DNA from 3 places in the Listeria rocourtiae subsp. hofi genome. Region 1 is predicted to be linked to each of the others. Evidence: riboswitches for the same ligand, from Rfam matches in the RefSeq annotation. Region 1 holds a riboswitch; each other region holds the start of a gene.
What was found. Region 1 has a riboswitch for S-adenosylmethionine ahead of ssuE (NADPH-dependent FMN reductase). Riboswitches for the same ligand answer to the same signal wherever they lie in the genome.

Region 1 (7,121 bases):
AGTGTTAGGGCACAATTATTTTATCAGTGGAAGGCTAGATACATCATTTTACTGTTTGTATTTCTTGTTATTTTATCTATTTTTTCGAGTTATGCGCAGTATAGTTCGCTTCAGCAAAAAGAAGATAGATTTGATGCAACGATGGAACTGTACGCAAATGATGGTATTACGCTGAAGCAGGCGCTTGCGGAGGACTTAGATATTAAGAAGGATGGGAATTCAGAGGAGATTAGTAATGTTTTGAAATATGATTATTATCGGGTGATTGCGGCTAAAGTTGCATTAAATCCGTTGAATGCGCCGAATCAAATTTTTACATCGATTGCGATTTTGTTTTTGCCACTTATTTTTGGAATTTATAGTTGTCATGTTGCTTTTTTTGATTTTAAGTATGGGACATTTAAGGGGCAACTATTATTGAGAGGACATCGTTTGTTCTTTATTAGCAAACTTTTATCAGTTATGATTATGGCTGCTGGCACGGTTTTTCTTACTGCATTTCTTTCAATAGGAACGCAATATTTGTTTAATATGGTGATGGGAATTAGGCCGGATATGCGTGTGAATTATTTGGGGGAGTTGCCATTACAAGTTGTATATCAAGTGGTGGTTTTGATTTTGTTTGGAATCTTTTTCTTCCTGTTAACAAGCGCATTACGATCGACTTTGATTAGTATTGTTGTGCTATTTGTATACATGCTAATCGTACCGAATTTGGGCGGCTATGACCTGAAAAATTTGATGTTGCTTACTGTACCTAAAATTTATAATACTTCGGCTTCGACCATGGATGTTGTATCGGGAGAAAATACGAATTTGATGTTAGGTTATTTGGTTGCGGCTGTTATGCTGGGCTTGTTTACTTTTTATGTGTATAAAAGGGATAAGAAGAGGCTCTGTCCTAAACTTTGATTGATAGTAAATTGTGAAGGAGCAATCAGCATGGAGATAACATATGATCCGTTTATTATTATTATTTTAGCAATTGCGATATTGGTCGTGATGGCGATAACTTTGAGATTTCTTTTACAAGGGAAAAAGTTGGATAGTTATTATTTTGCAACGGCTTTGCTCGGAGTCTATCTAGTATTTTTGATTAAGTTCGTGATTTTTCCGTTTACGATTTTTGAGAATTTGTTGGATGCAGGTAGCTATGCAGTGACTGACTACATAAATGTGGTGCCATTTAAGCAACTAATCGATGGGTCGATGGCGGACTGGCACCAGGCTGTTGGTAATGTGTTGCTATTGTTCCCACTTGGGATTTATATAGGTGTGCTGAAAGGAAACCTATATTTCGGAAAATTTATTTGTATAGGTTTGCTTATTTCACTCATGATTGAATCGGTACAATTATTTTTGGATATCGTGTTTATTTATCCGAATCATTTTATGGATGTGACAGATGTTATTTTGAATGTGAGCGGGTTTACTTTGGCTTATTTCGTCAGTAGAACGGAAATTGTACGAAAAATGTATCCGATGAAAAATGATATGTAATAACCTATATCTAATGGTTCTTCATCGTTTTGTGAAAAACCTAACTAATCTAAAAAAACGAAATATTTGTTGACATCTGATTTTAGAGATGGTAAGATACATCCAATCATAAAAATTATACAGTCCTTATTGAGAGTTGGGGGAGGAACCTGGTCCTTTGATCCCACAGCAACCTCTAGTAATAGAACGGTGCTAATTCCAGCAGGTGTGCGCTTTTGGCCTGGCAAATGGGGAGAAGAGGAATCTCTTTTCCAAATTGGAAGGGAGGTTCTTTTTTGTTTTAATTCATAGTAAATACATCGGAAATATATGATTTGGAAGGGGAGTGAGGATGAGATGAGTCGAATCGTGATTTTGTCTGGTAGTCCATCAGTGCAATCGGGAACGGATAAGGTTTTGCGATATGCAGGTGGGATTTTACAGGAGGATGGAATGGAGGTTCGCTTTCACTCTGTGCGTGATTTTGCTGCAGAAACATTGGTGAGCGCGAATTTTAAAGATGTGCAAATCGGGGAATTGGTCGCAGATATAGAGGCGGCGGACGGCGTGATTGTGGGGTCACCGGTCTATAAAGCGTCGTATACTGGGGTTTTGAAGGCGGTTTTGGATTTATTGCCGGAAAGTATTTTGAAAAATAAGGTTGTTCTACCAATTATGTCTGGTGGGAGCAGTGGGCATGTGTTGGCGATTGATTTTGCGCTTAAGCCGTTGCTTGGTGTTTTGAAAGGTGAAGTTTTGCAAGGGGTTTATGTAGTGGATGCACAATTGGATAAGGGGGCGGTTATGCCAATTCGAGATGTGTTGCTGGATGAGCGATTGCGCGGGCAGTTGACGGAATTGGTCGTTGCGGTCGGTAGGCGTGAGATTGGACAAATTAGTTAAAAGGGGATGAACGGGATGACGGAAAAGTTAGCGATTGTCGTATGGGCGAAACGGGGCTGTGATTATTGTGCGGAGGTTAAGGATTATTTGACGAAGGAAGGGCTTGATTTTCAGGTGGTGGATGTTACAGATCATGATGAGCAACGGGAAATTTTACAGGCGAAGTATGGAGTGCGCTATGTTCCAGTGGTTGAAATTGGTCGGGGGCATACATATCGGGGTGTGACGGAGCTCGGATTGCCGGCATTGGAAAAGGCTTTGAGGGAGGCGGAGAAATGGGATTTAGACTCAGTTTATTAGATCAGAGCCCGATTGAGGATGGAAAAAGTGCATATCAGGCGTTGCAGCAAACCATTGCACTAGCGGAAAAGGCTGAAGAATGGGGGTATCATAGGTTTTGGGTTTCGGAGCATCATGATACGAAGTTGCTGGCTGGTGTTTCGCCGGAGGTTTTAGTCTCGCATCTGTTAGCTCGGACATCACGGATTCGGGTTGGCTCGGGTGGCGTGATGTTGCAGCATTATAGTGCATACAAAGTGGCGGAGAACTTTAATTTGTTAGCTACTTTAGCGCCAAATCGAGTGGATTTAGGTGTTGGGAAGGCACCTGGTGGCTTGCCGCTCTCGACGAAGGCTTTGCAATTTGGGCGGTCAGAAAAAACGGATTTTGAGGAACAGTTGGTGCTTTTGAAGCAGTTTGTGGATGGAGAATTGCCTGTTGATCATGTGTTGGCGGGAGTTGGTGTTGATCCTGAGCCACCTACGAAACCGGATATTTTCTTGCTTGGTGCGAGTGTGGCCAGTGCGGAATTGGCGGATACACAGGGTGTGAATTATTGTTTTGCGAAATTTATTAATAGTGATGAAAGGGTTCTACAAGAAGCGGTGACGGCGTATCGGAGGAGGAGTCCGAATGGCGAGTTGATTATTGCAGTTCCAGCTTTAGCAGCGGATACGGAAGAAGAGGCACAGACGCTTGCAGGCGAGCAAAAAGTAGTGCGAGTAACACTATCAACGGGTGTTTCAGTGACTTTACAGACGGTGGCACAGGCGGAGGAATTTGCGAGACAGGCTGGTGTCACTGATTTTAAAGTAGAGGAGTGTGTTGCGGATATTATTGTCGGTACGGCGCAACAGGTGAAGGCGGAATTAGTGCGATTGCGGGCGACGTTTGATGTGGATGAGTTTGTGATTCATACGCCGATTGCAAGACAGGATGTGCGATTTCGGTCGGTGCAGTTGATTAGTGAGGCGATTTTGACAGCGAATGTGTGAAAGGGAAGGGGAAATGAGGAATGGGAAAAATAAAATTTGGTTTGATGTTACATGGTCCTGGTGGGCACATGAACGCGTGGAAACATGAGAGTGTGCCGGTGGATGCGAGTGTGAATTTTGAATTTTATAAGGAACAGGCTTTGAAGGCGGAGGAGGCTGGTTTTGCGCTTGCGTTTGTTGCGGATGGGCTGTTTATTAATGAGAAGTCGATACCGCATTTTTTGAACCGATTCGAGCCTTTGACAGTGCTTTCGGGCTTGGCAGCGGTGACTTCACGGATCGGACTAGTTGGCACGCTTTCGACATCTTATAGTGAGCCTTATACGGTGGCGCGGCAGTTCGGGTCGCTGGATTTGATTAGTAATGGTCGGGCTGGATGGAATGCGGTGACTTCACCTCTTGAGGGTTCGGCGAATAATTATAGTAAGAAGACGCACCCAGAACATGCGTTGCGTTATGAGATTGCGGTGGAGCATTTAGAGGTTGTGAAGGGGCTTTGGGATTCTTGGGAGGATGATGCATTTATACGGAATCCGGAATCGGGGCAGTTTTTTAATCCTGAAAAGTTGCATCGATTGAATCATCAGGGACAGTTTTTCTCTGTGGAGGGACCACTAAATATTGGGCGTTCGAAGCAGGGACAGCCGGTTATTTTTCAAGCGGGTGCGTCGGAACCTGGGAAGGACTTGGCTGCTAAGGATGCAGATGCAGTATTTACGAATGGCGGATCGCTTGAGGAGGCGCAGGTTTTTTATGCAGATGTGAAAGCGCGGACGGTGGCAAATGGTCGAGCGGCGGATGAGATTAAAATTTTTCCTGGGTTTGCGCCGATTATTGGTGAGACACAGGAGGAGGCGGATGCGAAATATGAGAAGATTAAGAATTTAGTTTCGGATGAGGAAGCAATCGCGTATCTTGGTCGTTTTTTTGATCATTTTGATTTTGGGAAGTTTCCACTGGATGAGCCATTTCCTGATATCGGGACGGTTGGTGAAAATAGTTTTCGGGCGACGACGCAGAAAATCAAGGCGGATGCAAAGCGTGAGAGTTTGACGTTACGCGAGGTAGCGCTTCGGGTGACGACACCAAAATCGGCGTTTGTAAGCACGCCGGAGAAGGTTGCGGATGAGTTAATCGCTTGGTTTGATAGCAACGCCGCGGATGGTTTTATTTTTGGAGCGCCAGTTTTGGGAGAAGGGCTGGATGATTTTGTTGCAAAAGTGATTCCAATTTTGGAGGCGCGTGGGTATTATGATCGGAAATATGAGAGTGACACGCTACGTGGGAACTTGGGCTTGCGGTTTAAGGAGAATCGCTATGCAAGTAAAGTTGAAGCGCAAAATTAAGGAGGTATTTTTGTGGGGGATGTTATTCGATTAGCTACGTTGAATGATGCGGTGGTCGTGCATGATGTCTCAATTCGTGGATATAAGCCACTGAAGGATATGGATATCAAATTTGTTGGGGCAACGGCGGACTTGGCAACGGTAGAAGAAAATATTAGGCGCAATGCGAATTATGTGTTGGAGCGGGATGGTCGGATTATTGCTACAGTGACAGTTGCTTTCCCTTGGGCTTTAGGTGAGCGTTCAATTCAGCCATATCCATTTATTTGGTGGTTTGCGGTTGATCCGGATTTTAAGCGACAAGGGGTTGGGACGGCACTTCTGGATTATGTGGAGGAACAGGTTTTAGTAGCGCAAATTAAGGCTCCGGCTGTTTACTTAGCGACGGCGACGCGGCATCCTTGGCTTGTTTCGATTTATGAGCGACGCGGATATGTTGGGTTTTATGAGCACGAGTATGAAGGAGATAATATTATTTTCTTACGCAAAATTTTGGATGAGTCGTTGTTTGCTGAACTTGGAAATGTGGATGTGCTTGTTAATTCGAAATAAGGGGAGATTGGATGAAGAAGTGGATTTTAGGTGCGATACTGGTTGTTTTAAGTAGTGTTTTGCTGGCGGGGTGCGGGCTTGGGACGGATACGGGTGCTTCAAGTGATGCGCTAACGAAAGATGGTAAAGATGTTAAGACGGTTGTGGTCGGAACTGGTACGCAATTTCCGAATATCTGCTTTATTGATGATAAGGGAAATTTGACGGGGTATGATGTGGAGCTTGTAAAGGCACTGGATAAGAAGTTACCGCAGTACAAATTTGAGTTTAAAACGATGGATTTTTCTAATTTATTATTGAGTTTGCAAACGAATAAAATCGATTTTGTAGCGCATCAAATGGAAGTGAATGATGAGCGTGAGGAGAAGTTTTTATTTAATAAGGAGCCATATAATGTTTTTCCGCTGCAGGTTGCGGTGAATGAGAAGAATACGGATATTAAGTCGGTTGCGGATCTTGCAGGGAAAACGGCGATTGTTAGTGCAACGAGCAATTCAGCGGTTTACTTGGAGAAATACAATAAGGAGCATGGGGATAAAATTAATATCGTGTATTCGGGAACTGGGAATAATGATGCAACGAATCAGATTCGAACTGGGCGTGCGGATGCTACCATTACGACTCCTTTTGCGGTGAAATTATTGAATGAGCAAGCGGACGCGCAACAAAAAGTGGTCGGGGAACCGGTGCTAAATTCGAAGGTTTTCTTCTTGCTACGCAAAAATGAATCGCAGTTGTCAGATGATTTGGACGGCGCATTGAAGGAACTAAAAGAAGAAGGTGTGGTTAGTAAGTTGAGTAAGAAATGGTTGGGTGCTGACTATACGGTAGATTTTTAAAATGGCTCCTAAGCGAGATGCAGTTTTTACATTTTAAAGCATAAAGGGGTGGAGTACAGATGGGGAAGGCGTTTGATTGGCATTTGATTTTTGACTTTATTCCGACATTGCTGGAATATTTGATGATAACGTTGCAGGTTTTGGTTTATGCGACGGTGATTGGGCTAATTTTGGGACTAATTTTGGCTGTAATTCGCTTGTTTCGGGTGCCGGTTTTGAGCCAGCTGGTAATCGTATTTCTTTCCTTTATTCGCGGAACACCGATGTTGATTCAGTTGTTTTTGGTGTTTTACGGTTTACCAGCATTGTTGCTCGTGTTTGGCGTTGATATTTCACGAATGGCGCCGGCATACTTTGTCATTGTGACCTACGCGCTTAGGGATGGGGCGATTTTTTCGGAGATTTTCCGAAGTGCGATTAAGGGCGTTGATTATGGACAAACGGAGGCAGCGATGTCGGTTGGGATGAGCCCAGTGCAGAGTTTTTTTCGGATTGTGTTACCGCAAAGTGCCAGTATTGCGTTTCCCAATGTGGCGAATTCGGTAATTAGTTCGCTGAAAGATACGTCATTGGCGTTTACGATTGGGCTGATGGACATGATGGGACGCGGGGAGACGCTGATTGCGGCTACGGCTCATGCGTTGGAAGTTTATATCGCAATGTCGATTATTTATTATACGGTTGTGCTGATTCTAGAACAGGTAGCAAAATTGTTTGAAAAACGCGCG
Region 2 (7,121 bases), on a different contig from region 1:
TTTTGCGTTTGTTGCTGTTGTTTTATAATCATCATTCAACGCTTTTAACTGTGACACAACACTTTCATAGTTTTTTTCAAAAATATTTTTTTGAGCAGGAAGTTCTTTGCTCAGATTATCGCGCACAATGCCTGCCATCGTCACCATATAGTTCGGATCAAGCCAAACATGCGGGTTGACATCACCGTGATCATGATCATCTTCGTCGTCCACATGATCATGTTCTTCTTCATGCGCAACGGTCGGTAGCTTTAAGCCGTCTGTGGTCTCGACAAATTTCACGTTCTCACTTTTGAGCGATTGTTTCGCCTTATCAACAAAGCCTTCCATACCTAGGCCAATATAGAAAAACAAATCACTGTCAGCAATATTCATCATGTCTTTTTGTGAGGGATCAAAGCTGTGGGCATCTGAACCAGCAGGGTATATCGAATGAGCATCGACGTACTTGCCACCAATCTGTGCTGCTAAGTATTGTAGTGGATAAACAGTTGTGTAAACCGTTAACTTGTCCGAATGCTTAGTCTTTGCGTCACTATTACCACAACCGACCATAAAAATAGAAACAAGCAACAGGGTACTAAGTAAAATTGCTATTTTCTTCATGAAAATGGGACCTCCTAAATCGAAATGATTCTTATTTGATGTGTAAAAAATAATAAATCGTAGTGATTACGATTTAACATCAGAAATTTATAATAACCCATATAGTAAGAAAAGGCAAGGATTTTGTTAATAAAGGAGCGGTGAAAAAATAAACTTTGAAAAAGCTACGAAATATCGACGCGCCGAATCCTTGCACTGGACTCTATTTTTCACTATAATGATGGTGATGATGGTCTTTGTGATCGCATTTTGTAGGTACTAAATCCACACCACCTTTATGGAAGGGATGGCATTTAGAAATTCGCTTAATCGTTAACCAACCGCCTTTTAAAGCACCGTGCTCCGTTATAGCCTCCATACCATATTGCGAACAAGTGGGATAAAATCTACACGTTCCAGGTTTAAGTGGTGAAATATATTTGCGATAAAGACGAATACCGCCTAACATTATTTTCTTCATTTTGCAACTCACCTTCACCTTTAGAATTTTTAACACTTTTATCGTACCACAAATCTGGGAAAAAGAAAGGGAATAAGCATGTATACGTATCAAGATTTGCTTGGGAATGATGTATCTATTTCATTTGATGTACTAGAAGAAGCAGATGACGTACTCGTAATTGCAAAATTTCACGATGCTTGGCTGTTTACAACGCATAAAGCCCGCGGTATTGAATTTCCTGGCGGTAAAGGCGAGTCAGGAGAGTCAAACGAGGAAACTGCAAGACGCGAAACAATGGAAGAAACCGGTGCGAAACTAGATAGCTTACATATTGTAGCGCAATATGAAGTAAAGACCGCAGAAAGAACTTTTAGCAAACGAGTTTACTTAGCGAATGTCACCGATTTTGTGAACCAAGTCGATTATATGGAAACATTTGGTCCGACCTTGATAGCTGGGGATTTAGCGAATATCGTTCAGCAAAAACAGTTCAGTTTTTTTATGCAGGATGAAGGGATGCAAGTCGTGATTCAAGAAGCGATGCGCCAACTAAAAATGAATAATTGGAGGTAATAAGCATGGGAATGCCATTAGAAGTCAATACAATGATTGTAACAAAGGGAAAGGAAAAGCGGGTTTCAGATAATTTTTTCGAGTTGGAAAAGGCTGGATACCGGATTTATCCGATTGATGTTCCAGTAGAAGTTCGGACGACAAAAGAAAGTGAGACAAACGGTATTGCTGTGCCCCTAAAACTAATTTGGGAGGACAATAAGACGATTATTACATACGAGCTAATATCCTTGAATTCCAGTAATTAAACGACAAAAAAGTTGAGCCTAAGCGGTGCAAGGCTCAACTTTTTTAATAGTTACTTAGGCATTTGTTTTATTTGACATCCGACGAATCCAAGCGACAATGCTAATAATCAAGGAGAAAATATACTCTCCAAGTGTAGCGATAAAAATAGCAATCGCAATCTCAGCCTGTGCAACCCCGCCACTGTAAAAACTAATAAAGAATATAACTGCGCTTGCAATCAAGCCTATTGTTGCTAAAAAGTACTTGAACCAGCGCCATTTTAAAATAAATTCAAAAATGCACACAGCGATAATAAAAATCGCAAAAATAATCAAAGTTAACGTTGAAAATATCATAGTTTCTTCTCCTTTGGTGAACCAAGCATTCATACAATGTGGGAAATCCCAATGTATAAAGTTCATTTTAACATAGTTTAGGGAGAATGGTAAACAGGAAACATAATCTAAGGAGCTGAAATAGGATGAAGGATATTGTTCTATACGATCAAAACTGCCGATTCTGTAAGGCGACAAAACGACTCTTTGAAAAGCTGGATTGGATGCATGTCATTGAATGGAAACCGCTTCAAGAATCAGAGAACACTGGGTTTACGCAAGAGGAACTAATGCGCGAAATTCATCTCATTACCCCGAATGGTGATGCGAAAAAAGGTTTTTTTGCGATTCGTAGGATGCTATTGCGTTTTCCACTAACCGGCTTGATTGGACTCATCATGTATTTACCATTTCTAAAACCAGCAGGCCGTTTTGGATATAGTGTTGTTGCAGACAATAGAACATGTGATATTCGAAAAAAGAAGCAGGAGCAAACATGAAAAATTTTTGTGCGTGACAATAAAGCTGAAATATGTTACAATAACGTGAAAACTAAATTAAACTCTTATCCAGAGCGGTAGAGGGACTGGCCCTTTGAAACCCGGCAACCTACAAATATTGTAAGGTGCTAACCTGTGGCAGGAAGTGAATTCCTGATCGATGAGAGCGAAGGTATTGTAAATAATAACCTTCTCTCTATTCCGCGTGCAATTGGCAAATAGGGAGAAGGTTTTTTGTTGACATGGCATGAGTCATGTCATATAAAGCGTGAACGAGACTAGAAGGAAACAGACGATAAGTTCGCATTTTTGCAAACCACTTCGCGATGGAGAAGAAAAAGGAGGAAATAAAGAATGGCAAGAAACCGTCATTTATTTACGTCAGAATCTGTTTCTGATGGACATCCAGATAAAATTGCAGATCAAATATCAGATGCAATTTTGGATGCAATATTAACGAAAGATGCTGATGCTCGTGTTGCTTGTGAAACGACTGTAACGACTGGGCTAGTACTTGTAGCAGGAGAAATAACAACATCGACTTACGTGGACATTCCAAAAATTGTGCGTGATACAATTAAGGAAATAGGGTACACACGTGCAAAATATGGTTTTGATGCAGAAACATGTGCTGTTTTAACGGCAATCGATGAGCAGTCACCAGATATCGCGCAAGGTGTTGATGTCGCTTTAGAATCACGCGATGGTTCGGAAGACGCAGCGATTGATGCTATTGGAGCGGGGGACCAAGGCTTAATGTTCGGCTTTGCAACAGATGAGACAGAGGAATTAATGCCACTTCCAATCTCGCTAGCACATGCACTTTCACGTAAAATTGCGGAATTACGGAAGAATAATATACTCACTTACCTACGCCCAGATGCTAAAACACAAGTAACCGTGGAATATGATGATAATAACCAACCAATTCGTATCGATACGATAGTTATTTCTACACAGCATCATCCAGATATTTCACAGGAACAAATTGCATCAGATTTGCATAAACTAGTCATTGAAGAAGTCATTGATTCGCGACTTCTCGATGCAGAAACGAAGTACTTCATTAATCCAACAGGTCGCTTCGTCATCGGTGGACCTCAAGGAGATGCAGGTTTAACAGGTCGCAAAATCATTGTAGACACATATGGTGGTTATGCTCGTCACGGTGGAGGTGCATTTTCAGGTAAAGACCCAACAAAAGTAGACCGTTCAGGAGCGTATGCTGCCCGCTACGTTGCTAAAAATATCGTTGCAGCTGGTCTTGCTAAAAAGGTAGAGGTACAGTTGGCCTATGCTATCGGAGTTGCTCATCCAGTATCGATTTCTATAGACACATATGGAACGAGTCAATACAGTGAGCAAGATCTAATTGATGCTGTAAATAAATTCTTTGATTTACGTCCAGCCGGAATCATCAAGATGCTTGACTTACGTCGCCCGATTTATCGTCAAACAGCGGCATTCGGCCATTTTGGAAGATTGGATTTAGATTTACCATGGGAAAAAATAGATAAAGCACCACATATGAAAGAATTTCTATTAGAAACTGCAAATATAAATTCATAAACAGAAGCCTAGCTTTGGAGCCAATCCAGCTAGGTTTTTTACATATTTGATGCTTTCTTGTATAAAAAGGCCTATTTTTGTCACAAAAACTACACACACTTATGAATCATTATATAATATAATAATTAAGTTACTTAATGAAAGGGGTTTTCAACATGAAAACAAAACTATTAGCAGCTTCAGCAATCGCGGCATCACTTATCCTCGTAGCAGGTTGTGGTAATAGCGATGCGAGCAACGATACTAAAAAAGAAGAAAAAACAGCAAAAACAGAATCAGCAGCAAAACATGAAGATCATCTAGACTATCATGATCAAAAAGCGTGGCAATTTGAAGCGGGAGATACACAATCCCCAATCAATATTGAAACAGCAAAAACAGAACCAATGAAAGATGCAGGTACAATCGAATTAAATTATAATCAAAAAGTAACAGATGAAGTAGATAATGGCCATAGCATCCAAGTCGATGATGGTGGGCAAGCAACAATTAACGGTCGTAAATTTGAATTGAACCAATTTCATTTCCACGCAGAAAGTGAGCATACAGTTGATGGTAAACATTATCCAATCGAAGCTCACTTTGTAAATGAACATCAAGATAGTCGTTTAGCAGTTATTGGAGTTTTCTTTAAAGAAGGAAAAGCAAATCCGGCATTCCAAAGCATTTTAAACAATGTTAAAAAAGGGGAAAAAACAACAGTTAGCGAACCGATTGATGTAGCAGCTTTACTACCAACAAACAAATCATACTATCACTACCTAGGATCACTGACAACACCACCACTTTCAGAAAACGTGGAATGGTACGTCATGTCAACTCCGGTAGAAGTTTCCAAAGAACAAATTGAAGAATTTAACAAATACTACGACGGCAACAACCGTAAAATTCAACCGTTGCACGATCGTCCAGTATTAAAACACACAGACAACTAAAAAGGCACAGTGGGCCGCACAATACTCATCTCCGTCGTTAAAAGCTGTGTTCCGATGCTCACGTACAAATCGTACGCTCCGCTTCGGTACTCGCTTTTGCCTAGGATCTGAGCATTGTGCGGCCCGCTGTAGTTTGGCGGCTATTCATTTTCAATAAAAGGTCTGGAAAGTTCATGTTACATGATTTTTCTAGGTCTTTTTTTGCTGGATGCTGTTCAAACAAACCCAATTTATGATATGATAGACGTTGTTGAAAAAATGGACATAACTAGTTTAAAAATAGAGGAGAAATGTGACGATGTGTGGATTTATTGGATGCGTACATGACCGCATTGCTGAAATTACTGGCGAAGAGAAGGAAACGTTTAAGCAAATGAACGACATGATTACCCACCGTGGCCCTGATGATGAGGGTTATTTTACGGATGAGCATGTTCAGTTTGGCTTCCGTCGCCTCAGCATTATTGATGTGGAGAACGGTCATCAACCGCTGACGTATGAGAATGAGCGGTATTGGATAATTTTTAATGGTGAGATTTATAATTATGTGGAACTGCGTGAGAACTTGGTAAAAGAAGGTATGACATTTGATACGAGCAGTGATACAGAAGTTATTATTGCTACATATGCCAAATATAAAGAGAAGACAGCGGAACAATTGCGCGGTATGTTTGGCTTTGTTATTTGGGATAAGCAAGAACAAAGAATTTACGGCGCGCGCGATCCATTCGGTATTAAGCCGTTTTTCTATGCAGAAGAAGATGGTAAGTTGTATATGGGCTCTGAGAAAAAATCGATTTTGCATGCAATGAAATCGACAAAGCTAGATGAAGTATCATTGCAAAATTATATGACATTCCAGTTTGTCCCAGAGCCGGATTCGCTGACGCAAGGCATTAAACGTTTAGAACCAGGCCATTACTTTACGAAAAATATTGGGGAGTCCATGCAGATTAGCCAATATTGGAAAGCGAAATTCCAGCCAGTAGCCAAATCCGAAGATACATTTATTAAAGAAATTCGTGATGTGATGTATGATTCTGTGAAAATGCACATGCGTAGTGACGTGCCAGTTGGTTCGTTCTTGTCTGGTGGAATTGATTCCTCGATCATCGCGGCCATTGCGAAAGAATACCATCCTGCAATTAAAACATTCTCTGTTGGTTTTGAACGCGATGGCTTTAGTGAAGTCGATGTTGCCAAGGAAACTGCTGAGAAGCTAGGTGTGGAGAATATCAGCTACATCATTACACCGCAAGAATACATGGACGAATTGCCGAAAATTGTTTGGCATATGGATGATCCATTGGCTGACCCTGCTGCTATTCCATTGTATTTCCTATCACGTGAAGCACGAAAACACGTAACGGTTGCTCTATCAGGGGAGGGAGCAGATGAACTTTTCGGAGGCTATAATATTTATAATGAACCAAATTCGCTTTCGATGTTCAACAAAATGCCAGGCGCTTTGAAGTCAATGTTACGAGGCGTAGCTAATGTGATGCCTGAAGGAATGCGTGGTAAGAGTTTCTTAGAACGCGGAACAACACCGATGGAAGAACGTTATATCGGTAACGCAAAAATGTTTACAGAAGCTGAGAAAAAGATTTTATTACCAAAATATCAAACAGGTCATGACTACACAGAAATTACTAATCCACTATACGCAGAAACAGTAGGTTACAATCCTGTTGAACGGATGCAATACATTGATATTCATACGTGGATGCGTGGTGACATTTTACTAAAAGCTGACCGTATGACAATGGCAAATTCACTAGAAGTTCGTGTACCGTTTTTGGATAAAGAAGTTTTCCGAGTTGCTCAAGACATTCCTGCCTCGCTTAAGACAACGAATGGCACAACGAAATATGTCTTACGCAAAGCGGCAGAGGCTTTCGTACCAGATCATGTGCTGAATCGCCGAAAACTA
Region 3 (7,121 bases), on a different contig from region 1:
ATCCTCTCGGGCGCGCTTTCGGGAAGTAGCTCAGCTTGGTAGAGCACTTGGTTTGGGACCAAGGGGTCGCAGGTTCGAATCCTGTCTTCCCGACCATTAAGAAAATAATCCTTATGTTTTTATGAAGGGGCCTTAGCTCAGCTGGGAGAGCGCCTGCTTTGCACGCAGGAGGTCAGCGGTTCGATCCCGCTAGGCTCCACCAACTATTTTGTGAGATAAAAGGTACGTCTATTTATTATAATGGCGGTGTAGCTCAGATGGCTAGAGCATTCGGTTCATACCCGAAAGGTCGTGGGTTCGACTCCCTCCGCCGCTACCTTTTAATTTTGGACCTTTAGCTCAGTTGGTTAGAGCAGACGGCTCATAACCGTCCGGTCGCAGGTTCGAGTCCTGCAAGGTCCACCTATCACTATTTTTTATCATATCATGGAGGAATACCCAAGTTTGGCTGAAGGGATCGGTCTTGAAAACCGACAGGCGGGTAAGACCGCGCGGGGGTTCGAATCCCTCTTCCTCCTTTTCTACTTAGTGATTTGTGGATGAAATAATATTATTGTCGCGGGGTGGAGCAGTCTGGTAGCTCGTCGGGCTCATAACCCGAAGGTCGCAGGTTCAAATCCTGTCCCCGCAATTGGTGGTTCCGTGGTGTAGGGGTTAACATGCCTGCCTGTCACGCAGGAGATCGCGGGTTCAAATCCCGTCGGGACCGCTTTACTTAAGGCTTGGTAGCTCAGTTGGTAGAGCACTTGATTGAAGCTCAAGGTGTCGGCAGTTCGATTCTGTCCCAAGCCACCTTTTCAATATGAAGAATTATCTTAAGCCGGCTTAGCTCAGTTGGTAGAGCAACTGATTTGTAATCAGTAGGTCGCGAGTTCGACTCTTGCAGCCGGCACCATATTAGCGATAGTGGCGGCTATGGCGAAGTGGTTAACGCACCTGATTGTGGTTCAGGCATGCGTGGGTTCGATTCCCACTAGCCGCCTTTAAAAATTTAAATTTGGATTGTGCGGGTGTAGTTTAGTGGTAAAACTACAGCCTTCCAAGCTGTTGTCGTGGGTTCGATTCCCATCACCCGCTTTTGTACTACATTATATATTATGGGCCTATAGCTCAGCTGGTTAGAGCGCACGCCTGATAAGCGTGAGGTCGATGGTTCGAGTCCATTTAGGCCCACCATAATATTATTCCACAGTAGCTCAGTTGGTAGAGCAATCGGCTGTTAACCGATCGGTCGCAAGTTCGAGTCTTGCCTGTGGAGCTTGTAAGTTTTATATTGGGGAAGTACTCAAGTGGCTGAAGAGGTGCCCCTGCTAAGGGTATAGGTCGTTAACGCGGCGCGAGGGTTCAAATCCCTCCTTCTCCGCCAGTATAAAAGATGCGAAATTAGGTTTAATAATGAGGCCCGTTGGTCAAGCGGTTAAGACACCGCCCTTTCACGGCGGTAACACGGGTTCGAATCCCGTACGGGTCATCGCTGATTATAAAGAACAATGTCATTTATGGCATTGTTCTTTTTATTGCTAAAAATGCATTGGAGGATAGGTATGAAGAGTAATAGATTCAAGTTTTGGATTTTAACAGTGGTTGTTGCTATATCTGGATTATCTCAGGGGTTATTGTTGCCGTTGATTTCAATTATATTTGAAGGAAAAGGTGTTTCTTCGGGATTGAATGGATTTCATGCCACTGGTATATACATTGGGGTGTTATTAGTATCACCGTTTATTGAGGCGCCTTTACATCGCTTTGGATACAAGCCGATTATTGTTGTTGGAGGTGGACTTGTAGCTGTTGCTTTATTGATATTCCCACTCTGGTTTAATTTATATTTCTGGTTTATTTTACGTTTGCTGATTGGTGTGGGAGATCATATGTTGCACTTTTCTTCTCAGACTTGGATTGGGGCAATGAGTCATCCTTCGAAGCGTGGCAGGAATATGGCGATTTATGGGCTGTTTTTTTCACTGGGGTTTGCAATCGGGCCGCAGTTAGTGAATTTGATGGCAATTAATGCGAATTTACCATTTCTTATATCGGGCATTCTGGTTCTGATTGCTTGGGGACTTGTATGGTTTCTTAGGAATGAGTTTGTTGCAGAGAGTGCGGTTATACGTGAAATTTCTTTTTTTGGTAGTTTGAAGAGGTTTTCGGGTGTGTTTAAATTGGCTTGGATTGCAATGCTTCCGCCTTTTGTTTACGGGATATTGGAGACTGCGCTTAATGCTACTTTTCCTATTGTTGGGCTTCGTGATGGGATTCCACAGGCCATGGTCGTGACGATTATTTCTGCTTTTTCAGTAGGGACGATTTTATTTCAGGTTCCAATTGGGATTTTGAGTGATAGGATTGGTAGGGCTAAGGTTTTACCGATTTTTGTAGGAGTGGGGGCTGCATTATTTTTTGTGACGGCTTTTGTTTCTAATAGTATTTTATTGATTGCGATGTTTTTTGTTATGGGGATTTTTCTTGGGTCGATGTATTCACTTGGATTGTCTTATATGACGGATCTGACGCCGCTTGAGCTGTTACCTGCTGGAAATATTTTAGTAGGGATGAGCTTTAGTTTGGGAAGTATTATTGGCCCTTCTGCGACAGGAATCATGATTGGTTTATTCGGGAACGATGTGTTTTATTTTGTGATTACTGGGCTATTGGTTGTGGCTTTTCTGGCCTTGTTTTTTGGGAATGCTCGAAAAAGTTCGACAATAGTGTGATTTTTTAGTTGACAGGAATTTCATGGGATGGTAATATAAATTCAATACATCAGAACTGGATGTAATTAATTTCATATGATAACTCTTATTGTGAGTGGTAGAGGGACTGGCCCTGTGAAACCCGGCAACCTTTCAGTTTTTGAAAAGGTGCTAAATCCTGCGAAACATCATGTTTCGAAAGATAAGAGAGTGAATACGGATTTGTATTTTTAGATATTCGTAGCCTCTCTGGTCTTTGCTGGAGGGGCTTTTTATATGAAAAAAATAATGAAGGATTGGTGATGCGAAATGGCGAAAGTTCAAAGTTCAAATTTGGGGTATCCGCGTTTAGGTGAGAAACGTGAGTGGAAGAAGGCGCTTGAAAATTATTGGAATGCTAAGATTTCTGAAGAGCAATTACTTTCTGAAACTAAAGAATTGCGTTTACAATCTTTGAAAAAACAACAGGATAAGGGGATTGATTTGATTCCAGTAGGAGATTTTTCTTTCTATGATCACATTTTAGATACGAGTATCACGTTTGGAATTGTGCCAAAACGGTTTGGCTATGAGGCTGGGAAAGTGGATCTTGATACATATTTCGAGGTTGCGCGTGGGAATGATGGTGCCGTGGCTTCGGAAATGACGAAGTGGTTTAATACGAATTATCACTATATTGTGCCTGAGCTTGTGGATGCGAAGCCGCAGTTGACGGAGAATCGGGCATTGTTTTACTATGAGGAAGCGAAAAAAGAACTTGGTATCGATGGAAAACCAGTTATTGTTGGACCGATTACTTATTTGAAATTGGCAAAAGGGAATGCTGATTTTAAAGGGTTATTGAATCAGTTAGTTCCGCTTTATGGTCAAATTTTGAAGGAGTTGCAGGATGCTGGTGCGAAATGGGTGCAGATTGATGAGCCTTACTTGGCCACTAGTTTTGACAAGGAAGAGCTGGCTTTGTTTGAGGAAGTTTATGCTTCGTTTAAGGATGTTGCGCCTGAATTGAAGATTGAATTGCAAACCTATTTTGAAAGTCTTGATTATTTTGAAGAGGTTGTTAAACTGCCTGTGGATGCGATTGGTGTAGATTTTGTTCATGATCACGGGGAGTCGATTGAAGCGCTTGAGAAATTTGGTTTTCCTGAGGATAAAACATTGGCAGCTGGGGTGATTGATGGACGTAATGTATGGCGCGCAGATTTGGATGCGAAGTTAGCATTATTGGAGCGAATTGCAAAAGTTGTATCGAAAGATCGCTTGATTGTACAGCCTTCTAGTTCATTGCTACACGTACCTGTAACAAAAGCGAGTGAGTCTGATTTAGATGACGTGCTACTTGGAGGCTTGTCATTTGCGGATGAGAAGTTGGTAGAGTTAGTAGCGCTTACGGGGGCACTGAACGGGGATGCGGTTGCGACGGAATTTGCAGAGGCGAAAGAAGCATTATCAGCAATTAATGGATCGCATCACCGAAATAATGCGGAGGTTCAGGAAGCGATTCGCAATTTAGAGAATGTAGATGTTAAACGTGAATTACCTTTTGCTCAGCGGATTAAGTTGCAGCATGAGTGGTTACAGTTGCCCTTATTGCCGACAACGACGATTGGTAGTTTCCCGCAGTCGCCTGAGGTCAGGAAGAAACGCTCGGATTGGTTAAAAAATGTGATTACGGATGCGGAGTATGAGAAATTCATTGAGGTGGAGACGGAGCGCTGGATTCGGATTCAAGAGGATTTGGATTTGGATGTGCTCGTACACGGTGAGTTTGAAAGAACGGATATGGTGGAGTATTTTGGTCAGAAGCTAGATGGATTCCAAGCGACAAAATTTGGTTGGGTGCAGTCATATGGTTCGCGTGCGGTGCGTCCGCCATTGGTTTATGGAGATGTTGCGTTTACGGAGGCAATCACGGTGAAGGAAAGTGTTTATGCACAATCATTGACGGATCGTCCTGTGAAGGGAATGTTGACGGCGCCTGTTACGATTATCAACTGGTCGTTTGTGCGTGATGATGTGCCAGATTATGTGGTGGCGAATCAGGTTGGTTTGGCGCTACGTAAAGAGGTGGAGGCACTTGAGGAAGCTGGTATTCGTGTAATTCAAGTGGATGAACCGGCGCTTCGTGAAGGTTTACCACTGAAACGTTCGAGATGGCAGAAGTACTTGGATGATGCGGTATATTCATTCAAGTTAACGACAACTTCGGTTAAGAATGATACACAAATTCATACGCATATGTGTTATGCGGAGTTTGAAGATATAATCGATACGATTAGCGCACTTGATGCAGATGTAATTTCAATTGAGACTTCACGTAGTCACGGTGAAATTATTGAGACTTTTGAGAGAGTTGGATATGATAAGGAAATTGGTCTTGGTGTATATGATATTCATAGCCCGCGTGTTCCGACTACGGGTGAGATTCAGGAAAATATTCATCGAGCTCTAAAAGTGATTGATGCGCGTCAGTTCTGGGTGAATCCGGATTGCGGTCTAAAAACGCGTAAGGAGAAAGAAACGATTGCAGCATTGCAGGACATGGTGCGTGCGACGAAAGAGATTCGTGAAACGTACAAAGTTATAAAATAATAGGAAATGAGGCGCTAGGAACGGCATGATGTTGCTACTCTTAGCGCTTTTAAATTGATGGAGGGGATTGGATTGACAAAACTAAAAAAAGAAACAATTGTAGCACAAATTGGAAATCGAAAAAGCGGGGCGACCGGTGCTGTGAACATGCCTATTTATTTGTCAACTGCATATCGTCATGAAGATCTTGGTGTTTCAACGGGGTATGACTATACGAGAACAGGGAATCCGACGCGAGAGGTTTTGGAGGAAGCGCTAGCGACGTTAGAAAATGGGACAGCTGGTTTTGCGACAAGCTCGGGAATGAGTGCGATTCAGCTGATTTTTACATTGTTTTCGAGTGGCGATCATATTATTTCTTCGCGGGATCTATATGGTGGTACATATCGTTATTTTGAATTGATTGCGAAAAAGTATGGCGTAGATTTTTCTTATTGGGAAACGACGGATATTGATGATTTAGAAAGTTTGATAACGCCTGGAACGAAGGCTGTATTTATCGAAACGCCGACGAATCCTTTGATGGTGGAGACTGATCTTACCGCTGTTGTGGCTTTTGCGAAGAAACATGATCTATTGGTAATTGTAGATAATACATTTTTAACGCCAATTTTGCAGCAACCGCTTGATTTGGACGCAGATATTGTTTTTCATAGTGCAACGAAATATCTCGGCGGGCATAATGATGTGTTGGCAGGTGCAGTGATTGTGAAAAGTGAGGATTTAGCGTTGCAATTGCGTGATTTTCATAATTCTATTGGCGCGGTGCTTTCGCCGTTTGATAGTTGGTTGTTGATGCGCGGACTAAAAACGCTTGTTTTGAGGGTGGAGCAGCATCAGAAAAATGCGCGGAAAGTGGCGGAATTTTTAGATGGTCATGAAGCTGTAACGAAAGTACTCTATCCTGGAAAAGGTGGCATGGTGAGTTTCTTGATTAAGGATGCTACACTTGTTTCACCATTGTTGCGGAGTTTGAAATTATTTACATTTGCGGAGAGTTTAGGTGGTGTGGAGAGTTTGATTACGTATCCAGTGACGCAAACGCATGCAGATGTGCCGCGCAAGCTTCGGGAATCTTATGGTTTAACGGATGAATTGTTACGTATTTCTGTTGGCATTGAGAGCAGTGATGACTTAATTGCTGATTTGGATCAAGCTTTGGCGTTGGTTTTGAAGGAAGAGGTGGGTATAAATGAGTGATGACTTTTCATTTGATACGAAAGTGGTGCATGCAAGTCTTGGAATTGATGAGGCAACTGGTGCACTGAACACGCCGCTTCACTTGTCATCAACGTTTCATCAGCCGGATTTTGATAATTACCACGTGTTTGATTATGCGAGATCTGGGAACCCGACGCGTCAGGCTGTGGAGGAAGCAATTGCTAAACTGGAGAACGGAACGCATGGTTTTGCATTTGCAACTGGCATGGCTGCAATTTCAGCGGCGCTGTTAACTTTGTCGCAGGGGGATCATTTTATTATTTCTGGTGATGTTTATGGCGGGACATTTCGGTTAACGGAGCAGGTTTTACCGCGGTTTGGTATTGCTCATACGTTTGTGGATATGGGTGATTTGGATGCTATTGCTGCGGCTTTTCAGGAAAATACGAAGTTGGTTTATGTGGAGACGCCTTCGAATCCATTAATGCGAGTGACGGATATTGCAGCGGTGGCAAGGCTCGCGAAGCAACATAACTGCTATACATTTGTGGATAATACATTTTTAACGCCAGCTTTGCAACGACCACTTGATTTGGGCGCGGATTTGGTGGTACACAGTGCAACGAAATTTATTGGTGGACATAGTGATATTTTGGCGGGGCTTGTGGTTACTAA

Region 2: linked by a shared signal. The riboswitch ahead of metK (methionine adenosyltransferase) and the one ahead of ssuE (NADPH-dependent FMN reductase) in region 1 are both predicted to bind S-adenosylmethionine.
Region 3: linked by a shared signal. The riboswitch ahead of metE (5-methyltetrahydropteroyltriglutamate--homocysteine S-methyltransferase) and the one ahead of ssuE (NADPH-dependent FMN reductase) in region 1 are both predicted to bind S-adenosylmethionine.

The regions. Positions count from the first base shown of each region.
Region 1 is NZ_CAUYTL010000007.1:27,130-34,250, forward strand. It holds gene R8925_RS05080 (ATP-binding cassette domain-containing protein) at 1-2, shown strand, start outside; gene R8925_RS05085 (ABC transporter permease) at 1-912, shown strand, start outside; gene R8925_RS05090 (VanZ family protein) at 943-1,500, shown strand; SAM riboswitch class I at 1,624-1,734, shown strand; gene ssuE (NADPH-dependent FMN reductase) at 1,837-2,382, shown strand; gene R8925_RS05100 (glutaredoxin family protein) at 2,398-2,682, shown strand; gene R8925_RS05105 (LLM class flavin-dependent oxidoreductase) at 2,658-3,656, shown strand; gene R8925_RS05110 (LLM class flavin-dependent oxidoreductase) at 3,677-5,002, shown strand; gene R8925_RS05115 (GNAT family N-acetyltransferase) at 5,015-5,554, shown strand; gene R8925_RS05120 (amino acid ABC transporter substrate-binding protein) at 5,566-6,393, shown strand; gene R8925_RS05125 (amino acid ABC transporter permease) at 6,453-7,121, shown strand, end outside.
Region 2 is NZ_CAUYTL010000018.1:35,604-42,724, reverse strand. It holds gene R8925_RS09085 (metal ABC transporter solute-binding protein, Zn/Mn family) at 1-606, opposite strand, end outside; gene yidD (membrane protein insertion efficiency factor YidD) at 809-1,066, opposite strand; gene ytkD (RNA deprotection pyrophosphohydrolase) at 1,145-1,621, shown strand; gene R8925_RS09070 (DUF2584 domain-containing protein) at 1,627-1,869, shown strand; gene R8925_RS09065 (hypothetical protein) at 1,924-2,205, opposite strand; gene R8925_RS09060 (thiol-disulfide oxidoreductase DCC family protein) at 2,331-2,684, shown strand; SAM riboswitch class I at 2,747-2,851, shown strand; gene metK (methionine adenosyltransferase) at 3,039-4,253, shown strand; gene R8925_RS09050 (carbonic anhydrase) at 4,409-5,188, shown strand; gene asnB (asparagine synthase (glutamine-hydrolyzing)) at 5,487-7,121, shown strand, end outside.
Region 3 is NZ_CAUYTL010000018.1:52,879-59,999, reverse strand. It holds tRNA gene R8925_RS09220 (tRNA-Arg) at 1-15, shown strand, start outside; tRNA gene R8925_RS09215 (tRNA-Pro) at 20-96, shown strand; tRNA gene R8925_RS09210 (tRNA-Ala) at 127-202, shown strand; tRNA gene R8925_RS09205 (tRNA-Met) at 243-316, shown strand; tRNA gene R8925_RS09200 (tRNA-Ile) at 329-402, shown strand; tRNA gene R8925_RS09195 (tRNA-Ser) at 429-518, shown strand; tRNA gene R8925_RS09190 (tRNA-Met) at 558-631, shown strand; tRNA gene R8925_RS09185 (tRNA-Asp) at 637-709, shown strand; tRNA gene R8925_RS09180 (tRNA-Phe) at 720-792, shown strand; tRNA gene R8925_RS09175 (tRNA-Thr) at 820-895, shown strand; tRNA gene R8925_RS09170 (tRNA-His) at 910-982, shown strand; tRNA gene R8925_RS09165 (tRNA-Gly) at 1,007-1,077, shown strand; tRNA gene R8925_RS09160 (tRNA-Ile) at 1,100-1,176, shown strand; tRNA gene R8925_RS09155 (tRNA-Asn) at 1,186-1,258, shown strand; tRNA gene R8925_RS09150 (tRNA-Ser) at 1,276-1,366, shown strand; tRNA gene R8925_RS09145 (tRNA-Glu) at 1,400-1,471, shown strand; gene R8925_RS09140 (MFS transporter) at 1,545-2,714, shown strand; SAM riboswitch class I at 2,797-2,902, shown strand; gene metE (5-methyltetrahydropteroyltriglutamate--homocysteine S-methyltransferase) at 3,003-5,285, shown strand; gene R8925_RS09130 (aminotransferase class I/II-fold pyridoxal phosphate-dependent enzyme) at 5,358-6,485, shown strand; gene metC (cystathionine beta-lyase) at 6,478-7,121, shown strand, end outside.